3 regions of the Nocardia sp. NPDC050793 genome follow, and region 3 is predicted to be linked to each of the others. Evidence: riboswitches for the same ligand, from Rfam matches in the RefSeq annotation. Region 3 holds a riboswitch; each other region holds the start of a gene.

Region 1 (10,482 bases), on a different contig from region 3:
TATCCGTAGCCGAGGGCCAGGTATATCCCGCACGCGGCGAGCGTGACGACCAGCACCGGCAGCGGCTGGGTGCGCCGGAAGAGCAGCGCCACCGGCCCGGTGAGCAGCAGCAGGTAACCGAGCACATCCAGCGACTGCGTGCCGGTCTGGTGCATATTGGCGCCGCGACTCCCGGCCACCTGGACTATCGCGACGACGAACGCGATGCCCCAGTCCCATACGACCGAGCCACGATTCGCTATGCCTGGCGCACTCACCCTTGCAGCCTAAGGCGTATCTCCGCCTTCGCTCCGGCCATGCGCGGGTTTGGACAGACTTCGTCCGGCTGCGCCCATCGAGGCCGACCGCTGATCGGCGTCCGTGATCGCATGTATTCGATGCCTACGTCCGGGGGCTCGGACGGTGGCGGCCGGTGGATTCGTTCGCGATACGTACACCGGGCATCGCCTCGCGACGGATGTGTCGCCCCAGCTCAGCGGGGGATTCTCGAGTCATGACGAATTCCATCGTGGTCACCTCCGGGCTGACCAAACGGTACGGAGCGCACATCGCCGTCGACGACGTCGGCATGCGGGTCGCCGCGGGGGAGATCTACGGCTTCCTCGGCCCGAACGGCGCGGGCAAGACCACCACGCTGCGCATGCTGGCCGGGCTCATCCGGCCGAGCGCGGGCGTCGCGACCGTGCTCGGCGGCGCGCCAGGCGACCCCTCGGTGCTGCGCCGGGTCGGTGCGCTGATCGAGAGCCCCGGCTTCTACCCGTATCTTTCCGGCCGCGACAACCTGCGGGTTCTCGCGAGATATCGCGGTCTCGGCCGCGCCGAGGTGGCGGACGCACTGGATCGCGTCGGCCTCGCCGATCGCGCCGACGACAAGTTCCGCACCTACTCCCTCGGCATGAAGCAACGCCTTGGCGTCGGCGCGGCCCTGCTCGGCCGCCCCGATCTGCTCATCCTGGACGAGCCGACCAACGGCCTCGATCCCGCGGGCATGGCCGAAATGCGTGAGCTGATCACGGAATTGGCCACCGACGGCCACACTGTGCTGCTGTCCAGCCACCTGCTGAGCGAGGTGCAGGAGATCTGCGACCGCGTCGGCGTCATCTCCGGCGGCAAGCTCATCGCCGAGTCCACGGTGGCCGAATTGCGCGGCGCCGCTTCATTGTTGCTGCGGGCTGAGCCGATGGACGTGGCCATCGCGGCGGTGCGCGGCGCGCTCGGTGCGGAGGTGGTGCTGCGCGTTGTCGAGGCGACGCCGCGCGGCGGCGAATCGGTGCCGCACGGTGCCGAGGTGCCGCCGGGCGGTAACGAGGCAGCGCTACGCGGTGGCGACTCAGCGCTGCGCGGTATCGCGACAGCGTTAGGTGGTGCTGAGGTGGTGCTCGGCAATGGCGACGTGGCACTGCGCGGTGCGAAGGTGGCGGCGCGCGGTACCGACTCGGCGTTGCACCGTGCCGCGACTGCGTTGCGTGATGCCGAGGATGCGCAGCGCGGTAGCACGACCATCCGCATCGAAGCCGACGCGAGCGCCGCGCCGGTGGTCGCCCGCGCTGTCATCGATGCCGGAGCCGATCTGTTCGAGTTGCGTGTCGACGAAAAGTCCCTGGAGGAAGTGTTTTTCGAGATCACCGAAGGAGCGATGCGATGAACGACCTGGTGGCGAGCGCCCGCGCGGAACTGCTGCGGTTGCGCGGATGGCCCGCGTTCTGGATCGTGCTCGGCACGTGGATTCTGTTGAACCTCACGTTCTCCTACCTGTTCAACTATCTGGCCTACACTTCGGGCGAGCAGAGCACGATGTCCGACGCGCTGCCGAAAGAAGTTCTGCTGCAACAGATGTTGCCCGCCGCGGTGCCCGAGGTGTTCACCCAGGGCATGGCGATGTTCGGCGGCGCGCTCATGCTGATCCTCGGCGCGCTGGCCGTCGGAAGCGGATACGGCTGGGGCACTTGGAAGACCGTCCTCACCCAGGGGCCATCGCGGTCCGCGGCGGTCGGTGGACTGCTGATCGGCCTGGCGCTGGTGGTCGTCGCGCTGGTGTGCGTGGCGTTCGCGGTGGACACCGGAGTGGCCGCGCTGATCGCGAGCACCGAATCGCAATCTATCGCACTGCCGAGTGCTTCCCGCGTCTTCGACGGACTCCTCACGGGCACAGCGATTCTCGGCATGTGGACACTCGCGGGCGCCTTGATCGGCGCACTCGCTCGCGGCCCGGCTCTCGCCGTCGGTCTCGGCCTGGTCTGGGTGCTGGTCGTGGAGAACCTGCTGCGCGCGACGTCCGCGATCTTCGCCCCGATCGCCGCGCTGACCGACCGCCTCCCCGGAACCGCCGCGGGCTCTCTCGCCGGCGCCATGCGCACCGTGGGCGGTCCCGCCACCCCCGGTGTCCTGGACACCTTGTCCCACACCGAATCCCTGACGCTGCTGGCCCTCTACACAGCCCTCTTCACCGCAGCCACCCTCACCCTCATCCACCGCCGCGACCTGACCTGACCCAGTGGACGAGCGTGCGCTAGGGCCTCGATAGAAGTGCGTGGGCGATGCGCGTCAGGCCTTGTGCGATGGCGGACGGGGTGAGCCCGCGTTCGCGTTGCGCGGTGTAGACCTCGGCGGCAAGCGGAGCCAGTAGCGGATCGATCAGTGCGTCCGGTTCCGCGATGTTCGCCGCCAGCAGCAGCGCGCGAACATGGGCGTACCAGAAGCCGTACGCGCCGGTGGTGAAGCGCGCGCCGCCGGTTTCCGCGCCGAGGGCCAGGTGGGCGTGGTTGTCGAGCAGTTCGACCATCGCCTCGTAGAAGGCGGCCATGCGGTCGGCGGGGGGTGCGCCCGGCCCGAGGGGCGGGTCGCCGTGCAGCAGGCGTTCTTGGAGGGTGCGCTCGTGCTCGTCCAACAGGGCGACGGCGATCGAGTTCGTGTCGGGGTAGCGGCGGTACAGGGTGCCACGGCCGACGCCCGCGGCTTTGGCGATGTCGTCCATGGTCACCGTGCGTGGATCGCGCCGGGCGAAGAGCTCCGCGGCGGCCGCGAGGACCTTGGCGCGGTTGCGTGCCGCGTCCGCGCGTTCGCTCGGCGGGTGGTCGAGCGGGGCGCCGGTGAGGAGGTCGGAGCGGGCATCCATGGCAACGACTCTAGCCGAATCCAGAATAAGTGGACAATGTGTCCGGTTGATTGTTAGCGTGGTAACTGGACGATGTGTCCGTTTGATCGAAGGGTTGAATCATGAGCACCTTGTTGCATCTCGACGCGAGCGCCCGGCGGCGCTCGATCAGCCGGGAGCTGAGCGCTGAGTTCGCCGCTGCCTGGCGCGCCGCACATCCGGACGGCGAGTACCGGTACCGAGATCTCGCCACGCGACCCGTTCCGTTCATCGGCGAGGCGTGGACCGAGCTGTGTGACGCGGTGCTCGCGCGCGGCGCCTTCGACCCGACCGAGCTCGACGCACTGGTGACGACCAAGGCGCAGGCCGCGGCGCTCGAGGTGCTCCGTCCTCTCTTGGACGAGGTGCTCGCCGCCGACGTGATCCTGATCGGCACCCCGATGTACAACTACTCGATTCCCGCCGCGCTGAAGGCCTGGCTGGACCAGATCACCTTCCCGCGAATGTCGCTGGGCCACCGCCGATTCGTGGTCGCCTCCGCGCGCGGCGGTAGCTATACGCCCGGTGCGCCCAAGGCGGCCTTCGACTATCAGGAGCGCTTCCTGCGCGACTTCTTCGCGGGCCATTTCGCCGTGACCGACACCGTTTTCGTGCACGCCGAACTGGCCAACTCGCGCCAGGATCCGGCACTGGCCGACCGCCGCGCCGAACACGACGACTCCTACGCGAAGGCGCTGGAGACCGCGCGATCGCTCGGCGGGGTGTACTGAAATGAACTGGCTGACACTGGGTCTCGCCGGTCTGGTCGAGATCGTCTGGTCGCAGAGCATCAAACCGACCGAGAACTTCACCCGGCCGCTGCCCACTGTGGTGTGCTTCGCGCTTGGCAGCCTCGCGGTGTATCTGCTGTCCAGGTCCATGCAGACGTTGCCCGTCGGCACCGCCTACGCCGTGTTCACCGGCATCGGCGCGGTGGGCGCGATCGGTCTGGGCATCGTGGTGCACCGTGACCCGCTCAGCGCGGGCCGGGTGTTCGCGCTCGCGCTGATCCTCGGCGGCATCGTGCTGGCCAGGGTGACCAATCCCGAGTGACCGCCGTCGGTTACGGAGGGGCGAATGCTGTGGGCGCCGGTGCGGCACGGGTATGGTCCGGTGATGGTCGACCAGTCAGTTCGCCTCCCGGATCTGTCCACACGGCCCCACGAGCTCACCGTGGAGCGGGTGATGAAGTCATCGCCCGGCCTGCTCTACGCCGCATTTACGCAGGGGTTCGACATTTGGTTCGCCGCCCCGGATTCGGTGCGGATGAGGCCCGAGGTGGACGAGCCGTTCTTCTTCGAGACCGAATTCGAGGGCAGGCGCAACCCGCACTACGGCCGCTTCCTGCGGCTGGAGCCGGAGCGTCTCGTCGAGCTGACCTGGGTCACCGGCGAAGGTGGCACCGAGGGCGCCGAGACCGTGGTGAGCGTGCAGTTCGTCAAACAGCCGCGCGGCATCCGGCTTCGCCTGCGTCACGCCGGGTTTGCCAGCGAGGCGGCCAGAGACCGGCACCGCGAAGCCTGGCCGCAGGTGCTCGAGCAGCTCGACAGGAAGCTCGGCGCGATCGTCTGACGGCTCGCCCGCCGAAGCGGTGCCCGCGATCGGTGTGTGCGGGTAGGTTCTAGCTGCACGAGTTCGGCTCACTTGGTGAAAGGACAATGATGCCAACACGTACCGCGCGCACCGCATGGACCGGTGGCCTCCAGGACGGCTCCGGTCAGGTCGAGCTGACCAGTTCGGGCGTCGGCAAGTACGACGTGTCGTTCCCGAAGCGCTCCGCCGAGTCGGCCGATGGCACCACCAGCCCCGAGGAGCTGATCGCGGCCGCGCACTCCTCCTGCTACGCCATGGCGCTCTCGGCGCAGATCGGCAACGCGGGCGGCACTCCGGAGAGCCTCGACGTGACCGCCGACGTCACCCTCGGCCCTGACCCGGCGGGCGGCTTCCGCATCAACGCGATCAAGCTGACCGTCCGCGGCCGGGTCTCCGGCCTGGACGCCGACGGCTTCCTGGCCGCGGCTGAGGCCGCCAAGGCGGGCTGCCCGGTCTCCAAGGCGCTGGCCGGCGTCGACACCATCAGCCTGGACGCCGCCCTGGCGTGACCGCTTGATTCTCCGCACTTCTCGCTTCCGGCGTGGAGTGCGGGGAGTCATGGGGTCGCGCGGCGGGCGAAGTACTCGCGAGCGCCGGATGCGTACATGGCCGGAATCGCGACGAGCACGGCGAGCACGTGGATCGTGCGCAGGCTTCCCAGCGCGAGCGAGCTCGGGGTGACGGACAGGTCGAGCCCGTCGGCGGCGAGCGACGTCAGCGGTTCCACGAGCAGCGAGGCCAGACCGAGAACGCCGAGGCCGAGCGCGAGTGCGAGCCGGGCCATCCGGTCGCCGCGCGTCATTCGCACCACGACGGCGAACACGAACAGGTAGATCGCGCCGCGCACGGCCAACCCGAGGGCGAGGCCCGAGAGGTCGGCGTCGGAGCGTTCGAGCGTCATCGCCACCCGTGCCAACGCCTCGCCTGCCCCGGCGAGCAGTGCTACGACGAAAGCCGCGGCTGCCAGCATCACCGAACGCGGTGCATCGGAAGTGCGGGCGGAACGAGAAAGGGCAGTGCCGGTCATGAAACCGACACTGCCCCTGATCTTCTGGACGCGGATCAGCCCGCGGTAGCAACCTCGCCCCGTACCGGGGTGCCAGTGCGCTGCGCGAACTCGGTGAGCGCCGCGAAACCGAGACCGAGCGCCGCCCACAGCGTGGCGGAGACGGCCAGCGACGCGACCCGGAACTGCCACAGCAGGCTCGGCGGGAAGTCGGCGGCCACCTCGTCGACGCCGGGCAGCAGGACGTAGCCCAGCGTGGTGATCAGCACGAACGCGGCCGCACCAGCGATCAGCCGGACGGTGTCCAGCTGTCCCCGCAGCAGCTTGTACGCATACACCGCGGCGCCGACGGCCGCGAGGCCGAGCAGCACCGAGGCCACCCACAGCAGGGTGCGGTCGTTGATGGTCTCCGGATCGCCGACCGCGGGCGGGTTCGCCGGGTATTTGAAGAACGGCACCGCGACGATCGCGGCCCAGCCCGCGACACCGAGCCCGATCGCCAGTTTCGGACCGGACAGGCCGGTGTGACGCCGCGCGAAATGCGCGACCGAAGCGAAGATCGCGCCGAAGGCGAGACCGCTGAGGCCGAGGGCGAGGAACTGGCCGAACTTCTGTCCGGGCCGGCCGACCAGCGGCTCCTCCCCGTCACCGTGGGAGTGGCCCGAGGCGGGTTCGTCAGGAGCGTGGTGCGAATCCTCGGTGGCCGCGTTCGCCTCCTCGATGGCGATGGCGGCGTCGACCTTGGGTTCGCCGACGAAATATCCCACCGTGGCGGCCAGCAGGCCGGCGATCAGACCGGCGAGCAGGCCGCGCAGCAGCAGGGTTTTGAGTGAGCCGGCCAGGGGGCTCGGCAGGGTGGGTTGATTCAGTGGCACGGAACACCCAGCAAGTGCCGTCCGTCATGCATCAGCTCGTGCATGAACATCCCGCTGCGCGAGATGGCGCCCTGATCGAAGCCGACCAGGTACAGCGTGAGCAGTGCGAGAAGAACGACACCTACCGTGACGAGCACGGTTGCCAGGGATTCGGTTGCCCGGCTCGGTGTATGCGCGATGGCCATTCGAGTCCTCCTAGGGATACGTCCCAACCGGACTTCGCGTCCGGCGAAACGCTTTCGCGTCCCGTGAGATGGTGGTGCGACGGTGCCGGTGTCTGGCTTTCCGGCACCGCGACCCGCCCCGGCCTGCACGGCCGGAAACGGACTCGATGCGTGGAATACAGTGGCGCGACCGCTCCGGAATCACACCGGAATTACCGCATCACCCTCGCTTGGTCACCTCGAACTGTGACACCATCGTGCGCCCGTCGTCAACACGATCGAAAGCTGTTGACCACGGTGTGGGCGAGTCGTTACCCGCTCGGCTCAGGACGCGGACTTGGCCGCGACGTCCAGGACGACCTCGAATTCGAGCAGCGAAGCGCCGGTGGCGACCGGCTTCTTGTCGCCGCTGCCCGCGTGCGCGGCGCGCGCTGGACCGTCCCGCCATGCGGCGAAGGATTCCTCGGAATCCCACTGGGTCACCACGAAATACCGGTTCTCGCCCGCGACCGGGCGCAGCAACTGGAAGCCGAGGAAGCCGGGCGAGTTCTCCACCGCGTGCGCGCGGTGCGCGAAGCGCTTCTCCAGCTCGGGTCCTGCGCCTTCGGGGACCTCGATCGCGTTGATCTTCACAACAGCCATGACCTCGACAATACGTCGCCCGCGTGCGGTCGGTCGCGCGCCCGGACGAGCCCGGGGGCACAATCGAGCCGATGTGGTACGACGAAGGCGGAGCAGGCGTGCCGATCCTGCTGCTGCACGGGTTGATGGGCAGCGCGCGCACCTGGGGCGAACAGCTCGATTGGCTGCGCCGCCACGGGCACGTCTACACCTTCGACGCGGCGGGCCACGGCCGCCCCGCGCCGCAGGAGCTGACCACCGAGGCGTTCGTCGCCGATCTCGCCGAAGCCACCGAGCGGGTCACCGAGCCGATGGTGGTCATCGGCCATTCGATGGGCGCGCTGCACGGCTGGGTCTTCGCCGCGCAGTATCCGGAACGGGTGCGCGCGCTGGTGGTCGAGGACATCGCCCCCGATTTCACCGGGCGTACCGCCGCCGACTGGGCCGCCATGATCGAAGCCTGGCCGCAGCCGTTTCCGGACGCCGATTCGGTGCTCGAGTACTTCGGTCCGGTCGCCGGGCGCTACTTCCTGAACTCGTTCGAGCACGGCCCCGACGGATACCGCCTGCACGGCTCGGTCGCGACTTTTCGCGACATCTCCGAAGAGTGGGGCACCCGCCATTTCTGGGAGCAGTGGCGGGCGGTGCGCGTTCCGGTGCTGCTCATCGAGGGTGAGCGCACCATCACACCGGCCGGGCAGATGCGGGAGATGGCCGCGACCAACCCGAACGCGGAGTATGTGCTGATCCCGGACGCCGGGCATCTGGTCCACGACGACCAGCCGGAGCGCTACCGCGCCGAGGTGGAGCGCTTCCTCGGCCGGGTTCTGGACTGAGCTGCGCCGCGACCGGCGGCGCCGCTAACGATCTCCCTCGCCCGCGAGCGCGAACAGCCCGTCGGCCGTCTGCTCGATCAACCCGTCGATCAGCAGCGAGTCGAGCGCCCGGTCGCGCTGGCCGGGATCACGGGTCCAGGCCAGGTCGAGGCGCCCCCGTTCCACCGGTCCGCTCGCGGCGCGCAGCACGTCGAGCAGGCGGCCGCGCGCCTGGCGGTCGGTGCCCTCGTACTTCTGGGTGCGGCGCACCATCTCCGACACCGGACGGCCCGCGGTCACCCACGCGCAGACCGGCAGCGGGCATCGCGCACAGTCGGGCGTGCGCGCGGTGCACACCGTCGCGCCGAGTTCCATCAGCGCCGCGGAAAACCTTGCGGCGCGGTCGATCTTCGCGGGCAGCAGCGCCTCGGTCTCGGCCAGGTCGCGCGCGGCGGGGTTGCCTGCCTCGGCGCGGCCGTGCACGGCGCGCGCGACCACCCTGCGCACATTGGTGTCCACCACCGGGACGCGCTGGCCGTAGGCGAAGCAGGCGACCGCCCGCGCCGTGTACGCGCCGATGCCGGGCAACCCGAGCAGCACGTCCACGTCGGCGGGGACCTCGTCGCCGTGTTCGGCGGCGAGCACCCGCGCGCACTCGTGCAGCCGCAGCGCACGCCGCGGATAGCCGAGCTTGCCCCACGCGCGCAGCACCTCGGCCTGGGAGGACGCTGCCATCGCCGACGGCACCGGCCAGCGCGCCACCCACTCCAGCCAGATCGGCTCGACCCGCACGACCGGCGTCTGCTGCAGCATGATCTCGCTCATCAAGATCTGCCACGCGGTGACGCCAGGACGTCGCCACGGCAGGTCGCGGGCGGTCTCGCCGTACCAGTCCAGCAGCGCGTCGGGGTCGATGCCGCGATCGCCGATTTGTTGCCGGGCCGAGGTGCCTCGACCAGTGCCGCTACGCATTGCCCTCACCGTCTCCGCCAGTCGGCGGCCAGTCCATATTTGCCGACCCGTAACGAAACAGACTCGCTGGTAGCGATTGCGTTGTGCACAATGGTCGGTATGTCTGATTCCAACCCGATCAGCGCCTGGAAGTCCCTCCGCGAGGGCAACGAGCGTTTCGTCAACGGCACGCTGTTGCATCCTAGTCAAGGGGCCGCCGACCGGGCGAAGCTCGTCGGCGGTCAGCATCCTTCCGCCATCGTGTTCGGTTGCGGCGACTCGCGCGTGGCGGCGGAGTTGATCTTCGACCAAGGGCTCGGCGACATGTTCGTCGTGCGCACCGCGGGCCACGTGGTGGACAGCTCGGTGCTCGGCTCCATCGAATACGGCGTGCAGGTGCTGAACGTACCGCTGATCGTGGTGCTCGGACACGACAGCTGCGGCGCGGTGAAAGCGACCATCGACGCGCTCGACGGCGGCGAGGTGCCCGGCGGATTCATCCGCAGCGTCGTCGAGAAGGTCTCGCCCTCCATCCTGATCGGCCGCCGCGAGGGCCTGTCCAGCGTGGACGAGATGGAGGCCAGGCACGTCGTCGAGACGAGCAGGCTGCTGATGCAACGGTCGATGATCGTTTCCCAGCGGGTCGCGACCGGCGAGCTCGCCATCGCCTGCGTCACTTACAAACTGGCCGAAGGGCAAGTCAGGTTGCAGCGTGTCGTCGGCAACATCGGCGAGGTCGTCTGAACCGGTTCAGTGCGGAGTTTCCCCAGCGTGCCGGGTGCCATACACCCGGCACCATGGCGTCGTCCCATCCGACACGCCGAGGTCCTGAGACACCGCGCCCGATGCTGCCCGTAAGTTTGAATCGTGCTGGAACCGACTGGACCGCTGCCTCCGGAGATCTACTGGCGACGTCGCGTTTTCGCCATCGGGATCCTGGTCGTGGCGCTCGCGCTGGTGATTTGGCTGGTGGTGATGGCCGTCCGCGGTGGCGGCTCGCCCGGTGACGCCAAGCAGGCCGCGTCGAGTTCGACTTCGTCGGTGAAGAAGCCGGGCGACCCGGCCAAGTCCTCGGCCGCGGACGCGCCGAAGTCTTCGGCAAGCCCGGTGCCGAGCGCGATTCCCGCGGCGGCGGCGCAGTGTCCCGATCAATCGCTCGCGGTGAAGGTGACCGTCGAGCAGCCCACCTACAAGGCGGGCGAGCAGCCGGTGTTCGGCATCGTGATCACCAACATCTCCTCGGTGACCTGTTCCCGCGACGTCGGCTCCGGGCTGCAGCAGATCTCGGTGTACACCCTCGACGGCAGCCGCAGGCTGTGGTCGA
Region 2 (10,482 bases), on a different contig from region 3:
CCCAGAATGGCTGCAAATCCTGGCCTGGCAGGGCGGCGTCGGGTCGGACAGCCCCGACCGCGGCCTGGTCGTCGACCAGCTGCGGCGAGTCGGCGACGGGCACTACGTCTCGACGAAACCCGTTCCGGCGCACGGCTCATGGAAGACGGTGCTGCGCCTGCAAGATGGCCGCACGCTGACCGCGCTGCCGATCTTCATGCCCTACGACGCCGGTATCGGCGCGGCGGAGGTCGCCGCTGCGCCGGAGTTCACCCGCCCGTTCGTCGCCGAGATCACGGTGCTCCAGCGGGAGCGTTCGTTCGATCACCCGGCCTGGCTGTTCGGTGCGGCCTCGCTGGTCGTGCTGGTGTGCAGCCTGGTCCTCATCGGCGCGCTGTCCTGGGGCGCGGCCCGGATCAACGACCGCTACTCCACCACCGCCAGGACCGACGCGGCCGCGCCGGTGACGGCGGGATGACCGTGCCCGCCGACGGCGCGGACCTGCTGGCGGACCATTCCATCCTGCTGGCGATCCCGGCCTTCCTTCCGGCGCTCGCCGTGGTGGGCATCATCGTGCTCGTCGCGGTGCGTGATCGCCGTACCGAGCGGCGCGAGGGCGAACAGAGCTCGACATCCCCCGTGAGCAGCGACGAGGAGACCCGATGAAGCGCACTGGGCGATACGCGGCGGTTGCCCTGGCGGTGGCGGTGCCGGGCCGGGTCGAGGTCGAGCTGCATCACGCGCGCAAGACCGTCGCCACGGTGGTCGTGCGCCCGTGACAGAGTTCAGCGCGCACGGGATCTCCGGCGCGACCGATCTGCCGATTCCGTTGTCCTACGCGCTGATCGGTGCGGCCTGGGCGCTGACGTTCTCCTTCGCCGTGCTGACCTTCGCGTGGCGCGAGCCGCGACTGGACCCGGATTCGCCCGGCGCGCCGCTGCCCGAGTTCGCACGCGCCGTGGTGGATTCCGCGGCGGTGCGCACTCTGCTGGGCGGGCTCGGGCTGCTCGGCGCGCTCGCGGTCCTCGCGGTCGGGTTCTTCGGTGCCTCCGACTCGGCGCGCAGTCCGGTGCCGGGGATCGTCTATATCTTCGTGTGGGTCGGGGTGATGGTGGCCTCGCTGGTGCTGGGGCCGGTGTGGAAGATCCTGTCCCCCGCGCGGGCACCGCACCGCTCGATCTGCCGGGAGGGTTCCACTGCCTTCGACAGCTTTTCGATGTTCGCCGGCTGGCGCGCCGTCCTCGATCGGGTGGGGGCCTGACATACCGCACGCCGCGTCGTTTGCGGTATTTAAATACCGCATCTACCCTGGGGCACATGGTTCGTTTGCCGCTGACGCCCGCGCAGATCGAGGCGGGCCGCCGCTTGGGCGCCCGTCTGCGCGCTGCGCGCGGCGCACGCGACCTCACCGAGGTGGCCACCGCCGCCGGTATCTCACCGGAGACGCTGCGCAAGATCGAGACGGGCCGGCTACCGTCGCCCGCGTTCGGGACCGTCGTCGCGCTGAGCCAAGCACTCGGCATTCCGCTCCAGGAACTCGCCGACACGTGGCGCTCGGCCGGGCTGGCCGAATCCGCCTGAGCCGCTGGAGCCGCACCCCGGACGCCAGTGAGATCTCCTCGGCGATCAGCACTTCCGAGATCGACTCCATCAACTCGGCCCAGTCCGGGTACATCGCGATCTTGCGTTCGCGCATGGCCATGATCTTGGCGCCGAGCTCGGGGTCCATGTCGTCGGAGACGTCCGGGCCGATCGCGAGCTTGGCCAGGTGCGGGATGATGCCGGGATCGCCGGCGAGGTGCACCGGGTCGTGCATATAGCGCTCCAGCGCCGCCAGGTCGGCGATGCCGACGCAGTAACTGTGCGTATACCCGGTCGTCGGATCTCCGAGATGCTGTCCCACCGTCGAGAACGACACCGATTCCACCGCCGCCGTGCGCCGCATCGTGGCGAGAACCTCCGCTTTCCGGCCCTCCGCCACCCCATCGCGGAACGCGAAACGCAGCAGGTGAACGATCATGACTACCTCCACGCGTCGGGTACCGCGGGGCCGCGGCCATGGATTTGACCTGAACCTTTGTTCAGGTACGAAGCTGATGGCCATGGACGCAACGACATACGAATCTCCGGTGGTCGAGGACACGACCGTGGATCACACCGAGGACATCGCCGCGATCAAGCGGTTGGTGGCCGATGTGGAGGAGGGCTTCAACAACAAGGACGCGGAGTTGATGGTCAGCGGCTTCACGGCCAACGCGGCGGCGGGCAATGCGGTGGGCATGGTGATCACCGGACGGGAGGCGCTGCTGGAGGCGGGCCGCAAGGGGCTGGCGGGGTTCCTGAAGGACGAGTACGCGCGGTACGAGGTGACCGACATCGTCTTCCTGCGTCCGGATGTCGCCGTCGCGCACAAGGCGGCGCGGGCGATCACGACGGAGGGCGAGTTGATCGACGAGGACCCGGCGATGGTCACGCTGTACGTCCTGGTGAAGGAGAACGGCCGGTGGTGGACCGCGGCGCGGCACAACACGCTCGTTCCGAAGGCCGGCTGAGGAGCCGGGGGAGAACCACCCCCGAACAGAACAGTCCCCGGTAGTCTCCATCGATTCCGTGAGCGTCAGTCGTCGCTGACGTCTCTCCGGTCTTCGACTGGCTTGCCGGGGGCCTAGCCGGATCTTGAAGATTTGTCACTACATTCTTTGGACGTCTCCGCCGTTTGTACGACTCTTCTTCGGTGTTTCCGGTGTACAACCTATAGTCCTCGGTTTTTCCGTCTAGTCAATAGCTGGACACCCCAATTTTCGACGTATTTCCGCCGCTCACCGCCGCCATCGGCGCCCCGCCGCACACTCCCCGCGAACCCGTCGCACACACGGCCGCCCGGCGGCCACGACTGGCCCCTCGGCGAGGCGGTTCCCGCAGCGACTTCCTACGCCTCGCCCAGGTTGTACCGCCTGCGAAGCGTGAAGGTCCGCGAGGACCGATTTACGGAAGAAATGGAATGCGGGGTGTACGGAAATTGCGAGGGCGCGGGAGCGGCCCGTCCGGAATTCTTCCGGTACGGGCCGCGGGTGGTCGCGGGGTCGTTCACCCCGCGATTGCTCGGCTCAGGCGTTCGCGCCGATGATCCCGCCGATCACGGCGCCGATGATGCAGCCGGGAATGGCGGGCAGGATGAGGAAGATCGCGCCGATCAATGCGCCGATCACACAACCGATCGCAATACCGCCGATCGTCGTTCCCGCATCACCGATGAACGCCAGTTCCGGCTGGACCGGGCCGCTCACCGGGGTGAGCGTCAATTCCGTTGCGCTCACGTCGATTACCGGCGCGAAGTGCACCTGCTGCCCCGCCACGGTGTGCAGCGTGGTCGGCAGGCTGCCGATCACCGTGCCGTCGGGCGCGTGCACCAGCACCGCGTCCGGCGCGACCTCGAAGGTCCCGGACGCGAGGGTGAGCGTCGCGCCCGAGCGATCCGGCGCCACCGAGGCGGTGTACTCGACCTCCTGGTCCACCCCCGCCAGCACGCCGCCGGGCGAACCGTTTGCGGTCGCGGTGGCGATGCCGGTGGTCGCGGCAACAGTCAGCACCGCGGCCGCTATCAACTTTTTGATCATGATGAGTCTCCATCATCCGGCCGATCCGAATATTGAGTGCCCCGAGAATCGGCTTTCAGGACATCGATAATGATGCGCCATAGGCACTCTCGGTGTCGATAGAGTGACGAGACCGAATTGTGTTGCAAGATCAGCGAATCGGCCATGAAATTGGGGGGTTGCCAATTCGGGCCGATAGCATTTGCACGCCGTTGTACCCGATAACAAGAACGAAACGACATGCGGCACAATAGAAACCGAGGCGTCGTTTTGCGATGGCATACCGCGGAATGGGCGGCGGGCGGAACCGATCATAACCGGGCCCGCCCGCGCGAGGCCGAGCTACTCGAGTTCGCCTTCGGTCTCCAGGTACACCTGGCGCAACCGGTCGAGCGTCTCCGGCTCGGGTGCGGCCCACATGCCGCGCTCGGCTGCCTCCAGCAGCCGTTCGGTGATGCCGTGCAGCGCCCACGGGTTGGACTGCTCCATGAACTTGCGGTTCACGTCGTCGAAAACGTAACTCTCGGTGAGCTTTTCGTACATCCAGTCGGCGACAACGTCGGTGGTGGCGTCGTAGCCGAACAGGTAGTCGACGGTCGCCGCCATCTCGAACGCGCCCTTGTAACCGTGCCTGCGCATCGCCTCCAGCCAGCGTGGGTTGACCACGCGCGCACGGAACACGCGTGAGGTCTCCTCGGACAGCGTCCTGGTGCGCACCGCGTCGGGCCGGGTGCTGTCGCCGATGTAGGCCTCCGGATTCTTACCCGTGAGCGCGCGCACGGTGGCGACCATGCCGCCGTGGTATTGGAAGTAGTCGTCGGAGTCGGCGATGTCGTGTTCGCGAGTGTCGGTGTTCTTGGCGGCCACCGTGATTCGGCGATAGGCAGAGCGCATGTCGTCCGCCGCGGGGGCGCCGTCGAGATCGCGGCCGTAGGCGTAACCGCCCCAGGCGGTGTAGACCTGCGCGAGGTCGTCGTCGGTGCGCCAGCTCTTGGAATCGATGAGCTGAAGCAAGCCCGCGCCGTAGGTGCCGGGCTTGGAGCCGAAGATCCGGGTGGTGGCGCGGCGCGCGTCGCCGTGCTCGGCGAGATCCGACTGGGCGTGCGCGCGAACGTAATTCGATTCGGCGGGCTCGTCCAGTTCGGCCACCAGCCGGACGGCGTCGTCGAGCAGGGCGAGCACGTGCGGGAAGGCGTCGCGGAAGAATCCGCTGATGCGCACGGTCACATCGATGCGCGGCCTGCCGAGTTCGGGCAGCGGGATCACCTCGAGTGTGGTGACGCGTCGGCTGGCCTCGTCCCACACCGGGCGTACCCCGAGCAGCGCGAGTACCTCGGCGATGTCGTCGCCGGAGGTGCGCATGGCCGAGGTGCCCCACACCGAAAGCCCTACCGAACGCGGGTATTCGCCGTGATCGGCCCGATAGCGTTCGACCAGCGACTCGGCCATGGCCTGACCGGTCTCCCAGGCCAGCCGCGACGGCACCGCCTTCGGATCGACCGAGTAGAAATTGCGGCCGGTGGGCAGCACGTTGATCAGGCCGCGCAGCGGCGAGCCGCTCGGTCCCGCAGGGACGAACCCGCCGTTCAAGGCGTGCAGCACCCGCTCGATCTCGACGCCCGTCTGCCGCAAGCGCGGCACCACTTCGGTGGCGGCGAAACGCAGCACGGCTCGCACCGCGCCGGCCGTACCGGGCTCCGCGCCGCCGACAGCCGCCGCACCCGAAGGCGCCAGGGTGTCTGCGAACTCCGCGACCAGTCCGTCGATCGCGTCGACCGACCAGTCGGCGGCCTGCAACGCGCCGAGCAGCTCGCGCGCCCTGCCCTCGATCAGGTCGACCCGCTCACGGGCCTCACCGCCGGATTCGTTCAGCCCCAACGCCTCTCGCAGACCGGGCACCGACACCTCGCCGCCCCACAGCTGCCGGGCGCGCAACATCGCCAGCACCAGGTCGAGCTCGCCGTCGCCCGCGGGCGCCTGGCCGAGAACGTGCAGTCCGTCGCGGATCTGGACGTCCTTGATCTCGCACAGCCAGCCGTCGACGTGCAGCAGCATGTCGTCGAAGGACTCCTCGTCCGGGCGTTCGGCGAGCCCGAGGTCGTGGTCCATCTTGGCCGCGCGCATCAGCGTCCAGATCTGCTGGCGGATGGCGGGCAGCTTGGCCGGGTCGAGCGCGGAGATGTTGGCGTGCTCGTCGAGCAGTTGCTCCAATCGCGAGATGTCGCCGTAACTTTCGGCGCGCGCCATGGGCGGGATGAGGTGGTCGACCAGGGTCGCGTGCGCGCGACGCTTGGCCTGGGTGCCTTCACCGGGGTCGTTGACCAGGAATGGGTAGATCAGCGGCAGATCGCCGAGCGCCGCGTCGGTGCCGCACGAGGCCGACATGCCGAGGGTCTTGCCCGGCAGCCACTCCAGGTTGCCGTGCTTACCGAGATGCACCATGGCGTCCGCGCCGAAACCGCCCGCCGCCTGGGGCGCCGCCAGCCAGCGGTAGGCGGCAAGGTAGTGGTGGCTTGGCGGCAGGTCGGGATCGTGGTAGATCGCGACCGGGTTCTCGCCGAACCCACGCGGCGGCTGCACCATCAGCACCACATTGCCGAAACGCAGTGCGGCGATGACGATTTCGCCTTTCGGATCGGCCGAACGGTCGACGTACAGCTCGCCCGGCGGCGGGCCCCATGCCTCGACGACGGCCTCGCGCAGGTCCTCGGGCAGGGTGTCGAACCACGCGGTGTAGGCGGCGGCGCCGATGCGAATCGGGTTGCCCTCCAACTGTTCGGCGGTGAGCCAGTCGGGGTCCTGCCCGCCGGCCGCGATGAGCGTGTGGATGAGCGCGTCGCCATCGCGCTCCTCGAGGCCGGGCACCTCGCCCTGGTCGCCGAGATCATAACCGGCGGAACGCAATTCGGTGAGCAGCCGGATGGCGCTCGCGGGCGTGTCGAGGCCGACGGCGTTGCCGATGCGGGCGTGCTTGGTGGGATAGGCGGAGAGCACGACGGCCAGCCGCTTCTCGGCGGCCGGAATGTGGCGCAGCCGCGCGTAGCGTGTCGCGATGCCCGCGACCCGCGCGGCCCGCTCCGGATCGGGGACATAGGTGGACAGGCCGTCGGCGTCGAACTCCTTGAACGAGAACGGCACCGTGATGATGCGGCCATCGAATTCCGGCACCGCCACCTGGGTCGCGACGTCCAGCGGCGAGAGACCGTCGTCGTTGTCCTCCCACTGGGCGCGGCCGCTGGTCAGGCACAGGCCCTGCAGGATCGGCACGTCCAGGTCGGCGAGCGCGCCGACGTCCCACGCCTCGTCGTCGCCGCCCGCCGACGCGGTCGCCGGTTTGGTGCCGCCCGCGGCGAGCACGGTGACGACCAGCGCGTCCGCCTGACGCAATGTGGCCAGCAGCTCGGGCTCGGCGGTGCGCAGCGAGGCGCAGTACAGCGGCAGCGGTCGCGCGCCCGCGTCCTCGATCGCTGCGCACAGTGCGTCGATATAGCCGGTGTTGCCCGCCAGATGCTGGGCGCGGTAGTAGATCACCGCTACGGTCGGCACACCGGCGACGGGCGCCGGGAACCGGGCCTCGCGATCCAGCTCGCCCCAGCTCGGCAGCTGCACCGGCGGCGTGAAGCCGTGGCCGGTGAGCAAGACCGTATCGGACAGGAAGTTGTGCAGCTGCCGCAGGTTCTCCGGGCCGCCCGCGGCCAGATAGTTGTGCGCGTCGGCCGCGACGCCGCCGGGCACCGTCGAGCATTCCATCAGCTCGGCGTCCGGCGCGATCTCGCCGCCGAGCGCGACCATCGGTACGCCGCTGTCGCGCAGCGCGGCGAGCCCGTCCTCCCAGGCGCGTTTGCCGCCGAGAATGCGGACGACCACGAGATCCGCCCCGTCCAGCAGCCCGGGTAGGTCGTCGACCAGCAGGCGGGCGGGATTGCCCAGCCGGTAGTCCGCGCCGCTGGCGCGCGCGCTGAGCAGATCGGTGTCGGACGTGGACAGCAGCAGGATCACGGGTGACCTTCCTCGGGTGACGCGCCCATCGGGTGTGGTGCTCGCCGGAGAGGGTCTGGCTGTTCACAGTGGCGCGACCGCACCGGAATTGCACCGGTTTCCTCGTCGCCCGCCGAGCACGCCGATGCTACCCGGCCCGGTGCGGACCGCCGTACCCCCGGTTCAGGACAGGTCGGCGTTGCCGTCGACGACCTTCAGCAGGTAGTGGAACTTGTTGACGCGCCAGCCCGCGGGCGTGCGCTCGACGCCGAGGTCGTAGCTGCCGAGGTGCGGGTCTTGCCGCGGCCCTATCGATCGCGGGGTCACCGCGCTCGGTGAAGCAGCGCACGGACGCGCGGTCTCACGACCTGATCGCGCACGTAGGCTGAGGGAGCTATGACCCGAACCGCCCCCGATTCCTGCCCCGGTGTGCTCCGGCTCCATCAGGCCGCCGACGGACCGCTCGCCCGCATCCGGGTGCCCGGCGGACACCTCACGCCGGAACAGGTGCTGGCCTTGGCCGCCGCGGCGAGCGAACTCGGCGACGGCGCGATCGAACTCACCTCCCGTGGCAATCTCCAGCTGCGGCAAGTGCGCGACGCCGCGGAGCTGACCGCGCGCGCGACCGCGGCCGGATTGCTGCCGAGCCGGACGCACGAGCGGGTGCGCAATATCGTGGCCTCGCCGCTGTCCGGGCGGGTCGGCGGGCTCGCGGACGTGCGCGGGCTGATCGGCGACCTCGATGCCCGGCTGTGCGCGACGCCCCGGTTGGCGAAACTGCCGGGGCGGGTGCTGTTCACGCTCGACGACGGGCGCGGCGACGTCAGCACGCTGGGCGGCGACATCGGCGTCCACGCGGTCGGTCCCGACGAGTTCGCGCTGCTGCTGGCGGGGACCGATACCGGCGTCCGCGTCACCGGAGCGGAGGCCGTCGATACAGCGCTGGCCGCCGCGGAGGGTTTCCTCGAGGTGAGCTCGGGTCAGTGGCGGCTGCACGAGATCGCGGACGGCCCGGCCCGCATCATCGAGTCGCTCGGCCTGACTCCCGGCACCGAGCGCATGGAAATCGTTGCCGCCCAGGATGTTCCGATCGGCTGGCTGAACCAGGACGACGGCATGGTCGCGCTCGGCGCCGGCGTGCGGCTCGGTGCGCTCGACGCCAGGGTCGCCGAGTTCGTCGCGGCCGTCGAACGTCCGGTGATCGTCACACCGTGGCGCAGCCTGGTCATCGCCGACCTCGACGAATGGGCCGCCGAGCAGGTGGTGCGCGTGCTGGCCCCGATGGGGTTGATCTTCGACGCCGACTCCCCCTGGCTGCACGTCAGCGCCTGCGCGGGACAGCCCGGCTGCGCGAAGTCGCTCACGGACGTGCGCGCCGACGTCACCGCCGCCGTCGAATCCGGCCGCGTCCTGTCCGAAGGCGCGGCGGCCGAGACCGCGCGCGAGCAGATCATCCCCGCCGGGGACGTCACGGTCGCGGGCCGCCAGCACTGGTCCGGCTGCGACCGCCGCTGCGGCCGCCCGCGCGGCGTCGTCACCGACGTGGTGGCGACCCCCGGCGGCTATCGCCTCGACTGAGACATGCGGCTACCACTCGAGGTCAATGCAACTCCAAGGTGCAGCACTTGATCCCGCCGCCCGCCTTCAACAGTTCCGAGACGTCCACCGGGACCGGGAGGTAGCCGCGGGCGCGGAGGGCGGCGGCGAGGTCGGTGGCTTGCGGGCTGAGAAAGACGTGGTAGCCGTCCGAGACGCCGTTCAGGCCGAGGACCGCGGCGTCGGCGGCGGTCGCCTCGATGGCATCGGGAAACAGGCCGGTGAGGAGGGTGCGGCTGGTTTCGTCGAAGGCGGGCGGGTAGTAGGCGATGGTGGCGTCGTCGAGGACCATCAGGACGGTGTCCAGGTGGTAGAAGCGCGGGTCCACCAATTCCAGTGAGATCACCGGGATTTCGAAGTGCAACTCGACCTCGCGGTGGGCCGCGGCGGAGCTGCGGAAACCGGTGCCCGCCAGGAAGCGTCCGCCGACCAAGGCGAAATCGCCCTCGCCCTCGTTGAGTTCCGCCGCCGCCACGACCTCGACGCCGCCGCGTCCGGTGAACCAGCGGTGGAAGGCGGGGCCCTCGGCGGCGCGTTCGGGATGGGTGAAGCGCGCCGACATGATCCGGTCGCCGACGGCGAGGCCACTGTTGGCGGCGAACACCATGTCGGGAAGCCCTGGCTCACCGGGAACCACGTCGACCCGGTGACCGTGGCGCTCGAAGGTCTCGCGCAAGGCGTCCCATTGGGCGAGCGCCAGTGCGCGGTTCACCGGGGCGTCCGGGTCCATCCAGGGGTTGATCGAGTACCGGACGTCGAAATGGTCGGGGCGACACATCACGAACCGGCGCGGCACGGGTCGGCGTGCCGGGGCTGGCTCGGTGGTCTGGAGGGTAGCTACCGATGTCATCGTGGGCTCCCGAGGTCAGGCGCGGATTCGGCTGATCCGAAGGTAAACGGCCTACCATTGCGTCAGGAATGCCGAATCATTGCGCAGATCGCCGTGTGTACGGCGAATCGTTGTGCCGAGCGGAAGGTGATGTGACGTGGACGATACCGACCGCCGGATCCTCGGCCATCTGCTGCGCTCGGCCCGCGCGTCCTTCCAGGAGATCGGCTCCGCGGTCGGTCTCTCCGCGCCCGCGGTCAAGCGCCGGGTGGACCGCATGGTCGCCAGCGGGCAGATCACCGGCTTCACGGCGCTGGTGAACCCGGCGGCGCTCGGCTGGACCACCGAGGCCTACGTGGAGGTGTACTACCGCGACAACATCACCCCGGCCGAGCTGCGCCGAAGCCTGGAGCCGATCCCGCAGGTGGTGGGCGTCTGGACGATCGCGGGCGAGGCCGACGCGCTGGTGCATGTGATGGCCACCGACATGGCCGAGATCGAGTC
Region 3 (10,482 bases):
CGACGCGGCCGAGTTCGCGAAGTTCCGTGCCGCCGTGGATGTTCCGCTGCTTGCCAACATGACCGAGTTCGGCAAGTCCGAACTGCTCTCGGCGCGGACGCTGGAGGAGCTCGGCTACAACGCGGTGATCTACCCGGTGACCGCGCTGCGGCTGGCGATGTACGCGGTGGAACAGGGACTTGCCGAGGTCGCCGAGACCGGAACGCAATCCGGTCTGCTCGACCGCATGCAGCACCGCGCGCGGCTCTACGAACTTCTCGACTACCAGCGCTACAACGACTTCGACTCCGGAATATTCACCTTCACGCTGAGCGAGTGAACCATGACCGAGATCAGAAAGGGCCTGGCCGGGGTGGTGGTCGACACCACCACCGTCTCCAAGGTCGTGCCCGAGACCAATTCGCTGACCTACCGCGGCTACGCGGTCCAGGATCTGGCGGCGCACTGTAGCTTCGAGGAGGTCGCCTACCTGCTCTGGTACGGCGAACTTCCCGACGTCGCCCAACTCGAGCTGCTGTGCCAGCGTGAGCGCGCGCAGCGGCGGATCGACCGGTCGATTCTGTCGCTGATCGAGAAGATGCCCGACACCTGCCACCCGATGGACGTCGTCCGCACGGTGGTGAGTTACCTCGGTGCGGAGGACGCCGGCACCGACCCGGACGGTGTCGCCGCGCCGAAAGACCTGCTGGCCAGGGCATTACGGCTGACCGCTGTGTTGCCGACGGTCGTCGCCGCCGACATGCGCCGCCGCCGCGGCCTCGATCCCATCGCGCCGCACTCGCACCTCGGCTTCGCCGAGAACTTCCTGACCATGTGCTTCGGCGAGGTGCGGGACCAGCGGATCGTCCGCGCCTTCGAGGCGTCGCTGATCCTGTACGCCGAGCACGGTTTCAACGCCTCCACTTTCGCCGCCCGCGTGGTCACCTCCACCCGCTCCGATCTCTACAGCGCGGTCACCGCCGCGATCGGCGCGCTCAAGGGCCCGCTGCACGGCGGCGCCAACGAAGCCGTGATGCACACGATGCTGGAGATCGGCGAGCCGGAGCGCGCGGCGGACTGGTTGCGCGGCAAGCTCGCCGCCAAGCAGAAGGTGATGGGCTTCGGGCACCGCGTCTACAAGAACGGCGACTCCCGGGTGCCCACCATGAAGGCGGCGCTGGACGACGTGGCCGCGGTGACCGGCGGTGCGCGCTGGCTGCGGATGTACGACGAGCTGGAGCGAACTATGTTCGAGGCCACCGGCATCCGCCCGAACCTCGACTTCCCGGCCGGGCCCGCGTACTACTTGATGGGTTTCGACATCGAGATGTTCACGCCGATTTTCGTGCTGAGCCGCATCACCGGCTGGACCGCGCACATCGCCGAGCAGTCGGCGGCCAACGCGCTCATCCGTCCGCTGTCGGAGTACACGGGGGTGCCGCAGCGCGAGCTGCTCGTCGCGAGCGGGGTGGGGCAGCGATAGGAGTCATGGCCGGGCGAACTCCGCAACGGCCACGGCCGAGGCGGGGCTACACCTGCCACAAAGGTTTCGTACGCGCCACATAGGCACCGGCTATGTGGTGCGTGCAGAACGTGTGTGGGACGCCTCCGCGCGGCGCGAGCGCGGGCCGATCGGCGCAACCGCTGTTGAACCAAGCAATTGTTTGGTTGAATCGGTTGATCGACCCGATGCCCCGCCCGGCGCCAAGGAAGCGAGCGTTGCCATGACCGGTCCCGACGAACTCGTCCGCGCGATGTGCCAGAGCTGGTCTGATCCCGACCCCGATCGGATCAGCTCGTACTTCGCCGAAGACGCCGTCTACCACAACATTCCGATGGAGCCGATCGTCGGCCGCACCGCCATCCGCGATTTCATCGCCGGCTTCCTCACCACCTTCGACGCCATCGATTTCGACATCCACCACCAGGTGACCTCCGGCAACGTCGTCATGAACGAGCGCACCGACACCTTGCGCGGCAACGGCCGCGACACCCCACTGCCCGTCATGGGCGTCTTCGAAGTACACAACGGCGCCATCACCGCCTGGCGCGACTACTTCGACATGGCCGCCATCAACCGCGCCTTCGGCCTCCCGGGCTGAGGTCGATCCGACCTTGCGTCCGGCGCGCTCTTCCATGCGATGCGCGCGGAATCCGACTACGGCGGTGACGGGAGTGAGGCCGTCAGCCGGTCGCGGAGTGTGGGCCAGTCGAGGTGGGCCTGTTCGGCCCCGGGTACCGCCAGGAGTGCGGTGCCGCGCAACGTGGCGAGGGTGGTCAGCAACCATTCGTGGAAGCCGTCTCGCGCCGCAACCTCGGGAACGAGCTCGCCGGCCAGATCGCCGACGGCGGTAGTCGCGAGGTTCGCCAGCATGGCCGCAACGTCGGCGAGATCCGCATCGTTGCGGCCGACGGCGTACAGCTCGAGCAGTGCACGGCTTATCGGCAGGTTGTGGACCTCCCACAGCAAGTCGAGCAGTGCCTCGAACCGCCCGGCGCCCGGCGGCAACGGGCCGACCTCGGCCTGCACATCGGCCACGTAGCGTTCGACGATGCGCTCGAGAGCGGCCTTCACCAACGCGGCCTTCGTCGGGTAGTAGTGCTGCATCGCGCCCTGGCTGACACCGGCACGAGCGGCCACCGCTGCAGCGCTCAACGCGACGAACCCCTGCTCGACGAGCATCGATACCGTCGCCCCGAGCAGCCGATCCTGAGTCTCTGCTCGTCGTTCGGCTTGGCTTCGCCGTGGTGTCGTCTTGACTCTGGTCACAATCCACAAGGCTAGTACCCCACTTGCAAGTTGCTAACTTGTATCTTACCGTTTGCGCATGCCGTCCCCATCGAGCAATGCGCGAGGACTAGCGAACCGCGCCTTTCCGTCCCTCGCTTCCCTGGTCGTCCTCGGCGCCATGCTCACCGAGTCAGCGCTGCGGGATTTCCTGCTGGTGAACGTCGGCGTCCAGTTCGCCATCTTTGTCGGCGCTGCCTGCATCCCGGGGTGGCGCACTCTCCGGATGTCCTATGTCGACATCGCATGGCCATGGGGGCTCGTTGCCCTCGGCGTCCTGACGCTCGCGATGAGTGACAGATCCCCGCTCGCCATAGCTGTGGCCGTCGTCTTCCTGGTTATGGGCGGACGCATGGGTATCGCTGCACTGGTCCTCTGGCGCCACGGCGAACTCGACCGTGAGCTGCCGCGCTATCGGTTCCAGCGAAAGCGGTGGGCAAAGGCCACCCTGGGCAGCGAGCGGCTCGACATCGTAGCCGAGATCCTGGTCCAGGCATTCTCGAACATCACCGTCATGGCCGTACCGGCAGCGCTGGTGATCGCGATCGACGGTGCCGGAATGAGCGCAGTCGCAGCGGCAGGCATCATCTTGTGGGCGGTGTCGTGGGTACTGGAGTCGGTCGCCGACTTTCAGAAAATCCGTTTCGTCCGGTCGATGTCGAGGACGAATACGCGGGGGCATTGCGACGTCGGACTCTGGAAGTACAGCCGACACCCCAACTACTTCTTCCAGTGGATGCAGTGGAACGCGATCATCGTCCTGTGCTTGCCGGTGCTGCGCCGAGCATTCGACGAATTCACGCCCGTCGCGGCGATCGGCGCCAGCCTCGGGCTGTTCGCGCTGTCGGCGATCATGTACTGGTGTCTCGTGTACTACACCGGCGCTGTCCCGGCCGAGTACTACAGCGCGCAGAAGAGGCCGGGCTACCGCGACTACCAGGCACGGACCAACCGATTCATGCCCGGGTTCCGTCGCCACAGTGCTTCCGTTAGCGACACACTGTGAGCTGAGGGCGTCAACTTTCGGCTCGGCAGTGGCGCGACTTGGCGCCCAGATCTGCAGGGCATGCTCATCCCAGTACGCGTAGTACGACGACCGCCCGACGGGCGATGGATGGCGTCATAAGACCGGCGTTGACGATCAGCCGAAAATCGTTGTTGGCTGACCGGTGGAGATCACCTGCCGCACCGAGGATCTCCGCGGGGGGAACCGAACGGACGCGGCGCGCGTCGAACAAAGCAAGTGGGGAGCAAGGTTTCGTCGATGTGTGAGGAGGGGTGACATGGAAAGGTCGAGGTGTGTGCCGTCGTGGCGGCAAGGGGTGAGTCCCAGGGCGCGGGTGCGTCCGGTGCGGGAGGCGGGGGAGGCTTGCGAGAGTTACACGCCGAGAAAGCGGCGGCAGCAAGGGCGTCCGGCGGAGGGAGAGTGAGATCGCTTCTGGCCGAGAGGTGCAGCCGGGGGCCGGGGGAGGTCGAGTCCGCCGGGGGGCGGGTGAGATTCGGTGCACAGCGGCCGGGCCGCGCGGGAAGCGCGGCCCGGCCTTCGTGCTAGCGCACCGCCTTGGCCGCGGCCACCATGTTGCGCAGCGAGGCCTCCACCTCCACCGGTCCGCGGGTCTTCAGACCGCAGTCCGGGTTCACCCAGAGCCGCTCGGCGGGAACGGCTTTCAGCGCGGCGCGCAGCGAGGCGGTGATCTCCTCGACGCTCGGCACCCGTGGGGAGTGGATGTCGTAGACGCCAGGACCCACGCCCAGGTCGAAGCCCGCGGCGTTGAGGTCGTCGAGCACCTCCATGTGCGAGCGGGCCGCCTCGATGGAGGTCACGTCGGCGTCGAGCCCCGCGATCGCATCGATCACCTCACCGAACTCCGAATAGCACAGGTGGGTGTGGATCTGGGTGGCGTCGGAGACGCCGGAGGTCGCCAGGCGGAACGAGCCCACCGACCAGTCCAGGTACGCGGGCTGGTCGGCGGCGCGCAACGGGAGCAGCTCGCGTAGTGCGGGTTCGTCGACCTGGATGATGCGGATGCCCGCGGACTGGAGATCGACCGTCTCGTCCCGGATCGCCAGCGCCACCTGGCGCGCCGAATCGGCCAGCGGCTGGTCGTCGCGCACGAACGACCAGGCGAGAATGGTGACCGGCCCGGTCAGCATGCCCTTGACCGGCTTGTCGGTCAGCGACTGGGCGTAGGCGATCCAGTCCACCGTCATCGGTGTGCGGCGAGTGACGTCGCCGAACAGGATCGGCGGCCGCACGCAGCGGGTGCCGTAGGACTGCACCCAGCCGTTCTCGGTGGCGGCGAAACCGTCGAGCTGCTCGGCGAAGTACTGCACCATGTCGTTGCGCTCCGGCTCGCCGTGCACGAGCACGTCCAAGCCCAGCTTCTCCTGCAGCGCGACGACGTCCGCGATCTCGGAACGCATCCGGCGCACGTACTCGGTCTCATCGATCTCGCCCTTGCGCAGCGCCGCCCTGGCCAGTCGGATCTCCGAGGTCTGCGGGTAGGAGCCGATCGTGGTGGTGGGCAGCGAGGGCAGATCGAGCCGGTGCGCCTGCAGCGCGCGACGTTCGTCGGCGGGCGCGCGCCGGGTGGCATCCGGACCGAGCGCGTTGAGCCTGGCCCGCACCTGCGCATCGGAGAGCCGCGGGTCGGCGGTGCGCGACGCCGCGGCGGCGCGCGCGGCGGCGAGCTCGTCCGCGATGGCCTGGGTGCCCTGCGCCAAAGCCGTTGCCAGCAGACGCACTTCGGTCACCTTTTCGGCGCCGAAGGCCAGCCAGGAGCGCAGCCGCTCGTCCAGCCCGGTCTCGGGCGCCAGCGAATACGGCACGTGCAGCAGCGAGCAAGAGCTCGACACCGCCACCGACGACGCGCTGCCGAGCAGCGTGCCGAGGGTGGACAACGCGCGATCCAGGTCGGTGCGCCACACGTTGCGTCCGTCGACCACGCCTGCGACCAGCAGCTTGTCCGCCAGCGACGGCAGCGAGGCCACCGCGGACAGGTCCAGCGCCGAGGTGAAGTCCAGAGCGATGCCCTCGACGGCGGTGCCCGCCAGCGCCGGCAGCGCCTCGCCGGGCGTGCCGAAGTAAGTGGCGACCAGGATCGCGGGCCGCTCGCTCGCCTCGGCGAGCTCGGTGTAGGTGCGCCGCACCAGCTCGATCTCGGCCTCGGTGAGATCGGTGACCAGTACCGGCTCGTCGATCTGCACCCACGCCGCACCCGCGGCGGCCAGCTGCCGCAGCAGGTCGCGGTAGAGCGGCACCAGCTCGCCGAGCCGGTCGAGCGCCGCTCCGCCGGTGCTCTTTGCCAGCTTCAGGAAGGTGATCGGCCCGACCACCACCGGGCGCGCGGGTACGCCGAGTTCGAGCGCCTCGCGCAGTTCGTCGAGCAGCTTCTCCGGATGCAACGCGAAGGTCGTCTCCGCGCCGATCTCGGGAACGAGGTAGTGGTAGTTGGTGTCGAACCACTTGGTCATCTCCAGCGGCTCCACGGTGTCGGTGCCGCGGGCCGCCGCGAAGTACCGGTCGAGCGGATCGGCGATCCCGGCGACCCGGGTCGGCAGTGCGCCGAGCAGCACGGCGGTGTCGAGCACCTGGTCGTAGTAGGAGAAGGTGCCGACCGGGATCGAGTCGAGTCCGGCCGCCTGCAGCTCGGCGAACTGGGTGCGCCGCAGGTCGCGGGCGACGGCGTGCAGCTGCTCGGCGTCGATGCGCCCGGCCCAGTACGACTCGGTGGCGCGCTTCAACTCCCGGCGCGGTCCCACGCGCGGTAGCCCGGGAACCGTCGCGGTGAAAGGGGTGTGCTGAGAAACAGTCACGGTGTGCTCCAGTGCTTTTCAGGTCGTGAGCCATCGCCATGCGAGCACGCGGCGACCAGCCGACGTCGCGGGCAGCCGTGTGGAAACGGAGCCCGGAAAGTCAGCACTGGTGGTCCGCGCGCTCAATCCACGAGGCGGTGGCCGCCGGATACGGCGTATCCGGCACGGCTGGCAGGTCTTCGGACTCGCGGGCACCGGCTGCGGAGCTGTGCTCCCGCCGACCTACTTGCCGTCGCTTCCCAGGCGTGCGCCCAGTGCGTGATGACGGTGTTCGTTCCTGCTCACCGCTGCGGGACAGTCCCGGATTCCCACCGGGTTCCCTCTCGCCCGCCGCCCGGAGGACCGGGAACGGGTTTCGACTCCGGGCGCGCGACGTCGGGGCTCCATCTCGTCGGGCGCACTGGAGAACCAGCTGCGTTGTCCAGCATAAACGGGCGCCGGGGTATTCCGTGCGCACCCCCGGCTCCCCGCACCGACCGAGCGTGGCGGCGGTGAGATGTGACGCCAGGATGAACGCAACTTCGCAAGCCTGCTAGGTCCCGTTGTGAAGATTGCTGCGAAGGGGACTTCCCTGTCGGCGCTGTATCCGGGGCCGGGTACCTTGGTTCAATGTTCTCGAAAGTCTTGGTTGCCAATCGCGGCGAGATCGCCATCCGCGCCTTCCGCGCGGCCTACGAACTCGGCATCGGGACGGTCGCCGTTTTCCCATACGAGGACCGCAATTCGGTCCATCGTTTGAAGGCCGCGGAGTCCTATCAGATCGGGGAGCAGGGCCATCCGGTCCGCGCTTACCTCTCCATCGAGGCGATCATCGACGCGGCCAAGACCGCGGGCGCCGACGCCATCTACCCGGGGTACGGATTCCTCTCGGAGAACCCCGATTTGGCGGCGGCCTGCGCGCGCGAGGGCATCACCTTCATCGGTCCCACGGCCGAGGTACTGGAACTGGCGGGCAACAAGGCGCGCGCCATCGAGGCGGCACGGGCGGCCGGGCTTCCGGTGCTGAAGTCCAGCGCGCCGTCGGCGGACGTGGACGAACTGCTCGCCGCGTCAGCCGAACTCGAGTACCCGATCTTCGTCAAGGCGGTCGCGGGCGGCGGCGGTCGCGGCATGCGCCGGGTCGCGGCGCCCGAGCAGCTGCGCGAATCGATCGAGGCGGCGTCGCGCGAGGCCGAGTCCGCGTTCGGCGACCCGACCGTGTTCCTCGAGCAGGCGGTGGTGAACCCGCGCCACATCGAGGTACAGATCCTGGCCGACCAGCACGGCAACGTCATGCACCTGTTCGAGCGCGACTGTTCGGTGCAGCGCCGCCACCAGAAGGTGATCGAGCTGGCGCCCGCGCCCAACCTCGACCCGGCGCTGCGCGAACGCATCTGCGCCGACGCGGTGGCCTTCGCCCGCCAGATCGGCTACAGCTGTGCGGGCACCGTGGAGTTCCTGCTCGACGAGCGCGGCAACCACGTCTTCATCGAGATGAACCCGCGCATCCAGGTCGAGCACACGGTCACCGAGGAGATCACCGACGTCGACCTCGTGCAGTCGCAGCTGCGTATCGCGGCCGGGGAGACACTCGCCGACCTGGGCCTGAGCCAGGATTCCGTGGCCATTCGCGGCGCGGCGCTGCAGTGCCGCATCACCACCGAGGACCCGGCCAACGGCTTCCGCCCCGACACCGGGCGCATCACCGCCTACCGCACCCCCGGCGGCGCGGGCATCCGCCTGGACGGCGGCGCCAACCTCGGCGCGGAGATCGGCGCCTACTTCGATTCCATGCTGGTCAAGCTGACCTGCCGCGGCCGTGACCTGCCCGCCGCGGCGGCCAGGGCCCGGCGCGCGCTCGCGGAGTTCCGCATCCGCGGCGTCACCACCAACATCCCGTTCCTGCTCGCGGTGCTCGACGACCCCGACTTCAAGGTGGGCCGGGTCACCACCTCGTTCATCGACGAGCGCCCGCAGCTGCTGACGCTGCGCCAGTCCGCCGACCGCGGCACCAAGATCCTCGAGTACCTGGCCGACATCACCGTCAACAAGCCGCACGGTGAGCGGCCGACCACGGTCTACCCGCACGACAAGCTGCCCGCCATCGATCTGAGCGTGCCGCCGCCGGACGGCTCGCGGCAGCGGCTGCTTCGCCTCGGTCCGGAGGGTTTCGCGCAGGCGCTGCGCGAGCAGAAGGCGGTCGGCATCACCGACACCACCTTCCGCGACGCGCACCAGTCGCTGCTGGCCACCCGCGTGCGGTCCAACGGTCTGCTGCAGGTCGCCGGGCACGTCGCGCGGATGACCCCGGAGCTGCTCTCGGTCGAGTGCTGGGGCGGCGCGACCTACGACGTGGCGCTGCGCTTCCTCTACGAGGACCCGTGGGAGCGGCTGGCCGCGCTGCGTGAGGCGATCCCGAACATCTGCCTGCAGATGCTGCTGCGCGGGCGCAACACCGTCGGCTACACCCCGTACCCGGAGCAGGTGACCCGGTCGTTCGTCTCCGAGGCGACGGCCACCGGTATCGATATCTTCCGCATCTTCGACGCGCTCAACAACGTCGACCAGATGCGCCCCGCCATCGACGCCGTGCGCGAAACCGGCACCGCCATCGCCGAAGTCGCGATGAGCTACACCGGCGATCTGTCGAACCCGAACGAGAACCTCTACACCCTCGACTACTACCTCAAGCTGGCCGAGCAGATCGTGGACGCGGGCGCGCACGTGCTCGCGATCAAGGACATGGCAGGCCTGCTGCGCGCGCCCGCGGCCGCGACCCTGGTCACCGCGCTGCGCAGCAACTTCGATCTGCCGGTGCACGTGCACACCCACGACACCCCCGGCGGTCAGCTGGCCACCTACCTGGCCGCCTGGCAGGCGGGCGCCGACGCGGTGGACGGCGCGAGCGCGGCCATGGCGGGCACCACCAGTCAGCCCGCGCTGTCGGCGATCGTCGCCGCGGCGGCCAACAGCGAGTTCGACACCGGGCTGGATCTGCAGAACGTGTGCGATCTGGAGCCGTACTGGGAGGCGCTGCGAAAGGTGTACGCGCCCTTCGAGTCCGGGCTGCCCGCCCCGACCGGGCGCGTCTACACCCACGAGATCCCCGGCGGTCAGCTGTCGAACCTGCGCCAGCAGGCCATCGCGCTCGGCCTCGGCGATCGATTCGAGGAGGTCGAGGCCAAGTACGCCGCCGCCGACCGCCTGCTCGGTCGCCTGGTGAAGGTGACGCCGTCGTCGAAGGTCGTCGGCGACCTCGCGCTGGCACTGGTGGGCACCGGCGTCGACATCGAGGACTTCGCCGCCGATCCCGGCCGCTACGACATCCCCGACTCGGTGATCGGCTTCCTGCGCGGCGAACTCGGCACCCCGGCGGGCGGCTGGCCCGAGCCGTTCCGCAGCAAGGCGCTCGCCGGACGTGGCGCGGCCAAGCCGGAGACGCCGCTCTCGCCCGCGGATCAGGCCGGGCTGGAAGCTGATTCGGCGCAGCGGCGCGCCACGCTCAACCGCCTGCTGTTCCCCGGCCCGACCACGGAATTCCTCACCCACCGCGAAAAGTACGGCGACACTTCGGGGCTCAGCGCCAACCAGTTCTTCTACGGACTGCGCCGCGGCGAGGAACACCGGGTGCAGCTGGAGAAGGGCGTCACCCTGCTGATCGGGCTGGAGGCCATCTCCGAGCCCGACGAGCGCGGAATGCGCACGGTGATGTGCATTCTCAACGGCCAGCTGCGGCCGGTCGCGGTGCGCGACAGGTCCATCGCCAGCGAGATCCCGGTGGCGGAGAAGGCCGACAAGACCAACCCCGGCCATATCGCCGCGCCGTTCGCGGGCGTCGTCACCCTGGCGGTCGCCGAGGGCGACACCGTCGAGACCGGCGACACCATCGCCACCATCGAGGCCATGAAGATGGAGGCCGC

What was found. Region 3 has a riboswitch for cobalamin ahead of metE (5-methyltetrahydropteroyltriglutamate--homocysteine S-methyltransferase). Riboswitches for the same ligand answer to the same signal wherever they lie in the genome.
Region 1: it holds a riboswitch for cobalamin, as region 3 does, so the genes downstream of both, AB0H50_RS35185 (CbtB-domain containing protein) here and metE (5-methyltetrahydropteroyltriglutamate--homocysteine S-methyltransferase) in region 3, are expected to answer to the same signal.
Region 2: it holds a riboswitch for cobalamin, as region 3 does, so the genes downstream of both, cobN (cobaltochelatase subunit CobN) here and metE (5-methyltetrahydropteroyltriglutamate--homocysteine S-methyltransferase) in region 3, are expected to answer to the same signal.

The regions. Positions count from the first base shown of each region.
Region 1 is NZ_JBFAHG010000021.1:9,818-20,299, reverse strand. Features, by position in the region: gene AB0H50_RS35235 (histidine kinase) at 1-257, opposite strand, end outside; gene AB0H50_RS35230 (ABC transporter ATP-binding protein) at 494-1,645, shown strand; gene AB0H50_RS35225 (ABC transporter permease) at 1,642-2,490, shown strand; gene AB0H50_RS35220 (helix-turn-helix domain-containing protein) at 2,510-3,115, opposite strand; gene AB0H50_RS35215 (NAD(P)H-dependent oxidoreductase) at 3,217-3,864, shown strand; gene AB0H50_RS35210 (multidrug efflux SMR transporter) at 3,866-4,186, shown strand; gene AB0H50_RS35205 (SRPBCC domain-containing protein) at 4,250-4,705, shown strand; gene AB0H50_RS35200 (OsmC family peroxiredoxin) at 4,795-5,235, shown strand; gene AB0H50_RS35195 (hypothetical protein) at 5,283-5,753, opposite strand; gene AB0H50_RS35190 (CbtA family protein) at 5,789-6,607, opposite strand; gene AB0H50_RS35185 (CbtB-domain containing protein) at 6,598-6,792, opposite strand; cobalamin riboswitch at 6,858-7,041, opposite strand; gene mhuD (mycobilin-forming heme oxygenase MhuD) at 7,096-7,413, opposite strand; gene AB0H50_RS35175 (alpha/beta hydrolase) at 7,485-8,228, shown strand; gene AB0H50_RS35170 (A/G-specific adenine glycosylase) at 8,253-9,179, opposite strand; gene AB0H50_RS35165 (carbonic anhydrase) at 9,279-9,902, shown strand; gene AB0H50_RS35160 (hypothetical protein) at 10,026-10,482, shown strand, end outside.
Region 2 is NZ_JBFAHG010000008.1:20,638-31,119, reverse strand. Features, by position in the region: gene AB0H50_RS25240 (hypothetical protein) at 1-457, shown strand, start outside; gene AB0H50_RS25235 (hypothetical protein) at 454-645, shown strand; gene AB0H50_RS25230 (hypothetical protein) at 755-1,240, shown strand; gene AB0H50_RS25225 (helix-turn-helix transcriptional regulator) at 1,297-1,560, shown strand; partial or broken gene AB0H50_RS25220 (Dabb family protein) at 1,757-1,999, opposite strand; gene AB0H50_RS25215 (SgcJ/EcaC family oxidoreductase) at 2,082-2,531, shown strand; gene AB0H50_RS25210 (hypothetical protein) at 3,087-3,596, opposite strand; gene cobN (cobaltochelatase subunit CobN) at 3,918-7,574, opposite strand; cobalamin riboswitch at 7,603-7,730, opposite strand; gene AB0H50_RS25200 (hypothetical protein) at 7,737-7,880, opposite strand; gene cobG (precorrin-3B synthase) at 7,950-9,131, shown strand; gene ddaH (dimethylargininase) at 9,154-9,999, opposite strand; gene AB0H50_RS25185 (Lrp/AsnC family transcriptional regulator) at 10,136-10,482, shown strand, end outside.
Region 3 is NZ_JBFAHG010000001.1:795,640-806,121, reverse strand. Features, by position in the region: gene prpB (methylisocitrate lyase) at 1-319, shown strand, start outside; gene AB0H50_RS03640 (bifunctional 2-methylcitrate synthase/citrate synthase) at 323-1,462, shown strand; gene AB0H50_RS03635 (limonene-1,2-epoxide hydrolase family protein) at 1,704-2,081, shown strand; gene AB0H50_RS03630 (TetR/AcrR family transcriptional regulator) at 2,138-2,749, opposite strand; gene AB0H50_RS03625 (DUF1295 domain-containing protein) at 2,925-3,773, shown strand; gene metE (5-methyltetrahydropteroyltriglutamate--homocysteine S-methyltransferase) at 4,316-6,583, opposite strand; cobalamin riboswitch at 6,736-6,945, opposite strand; gene AB0H50_RS03615 (pyruvate carboxylase) at 7,193-10,482, shown strand, end outside.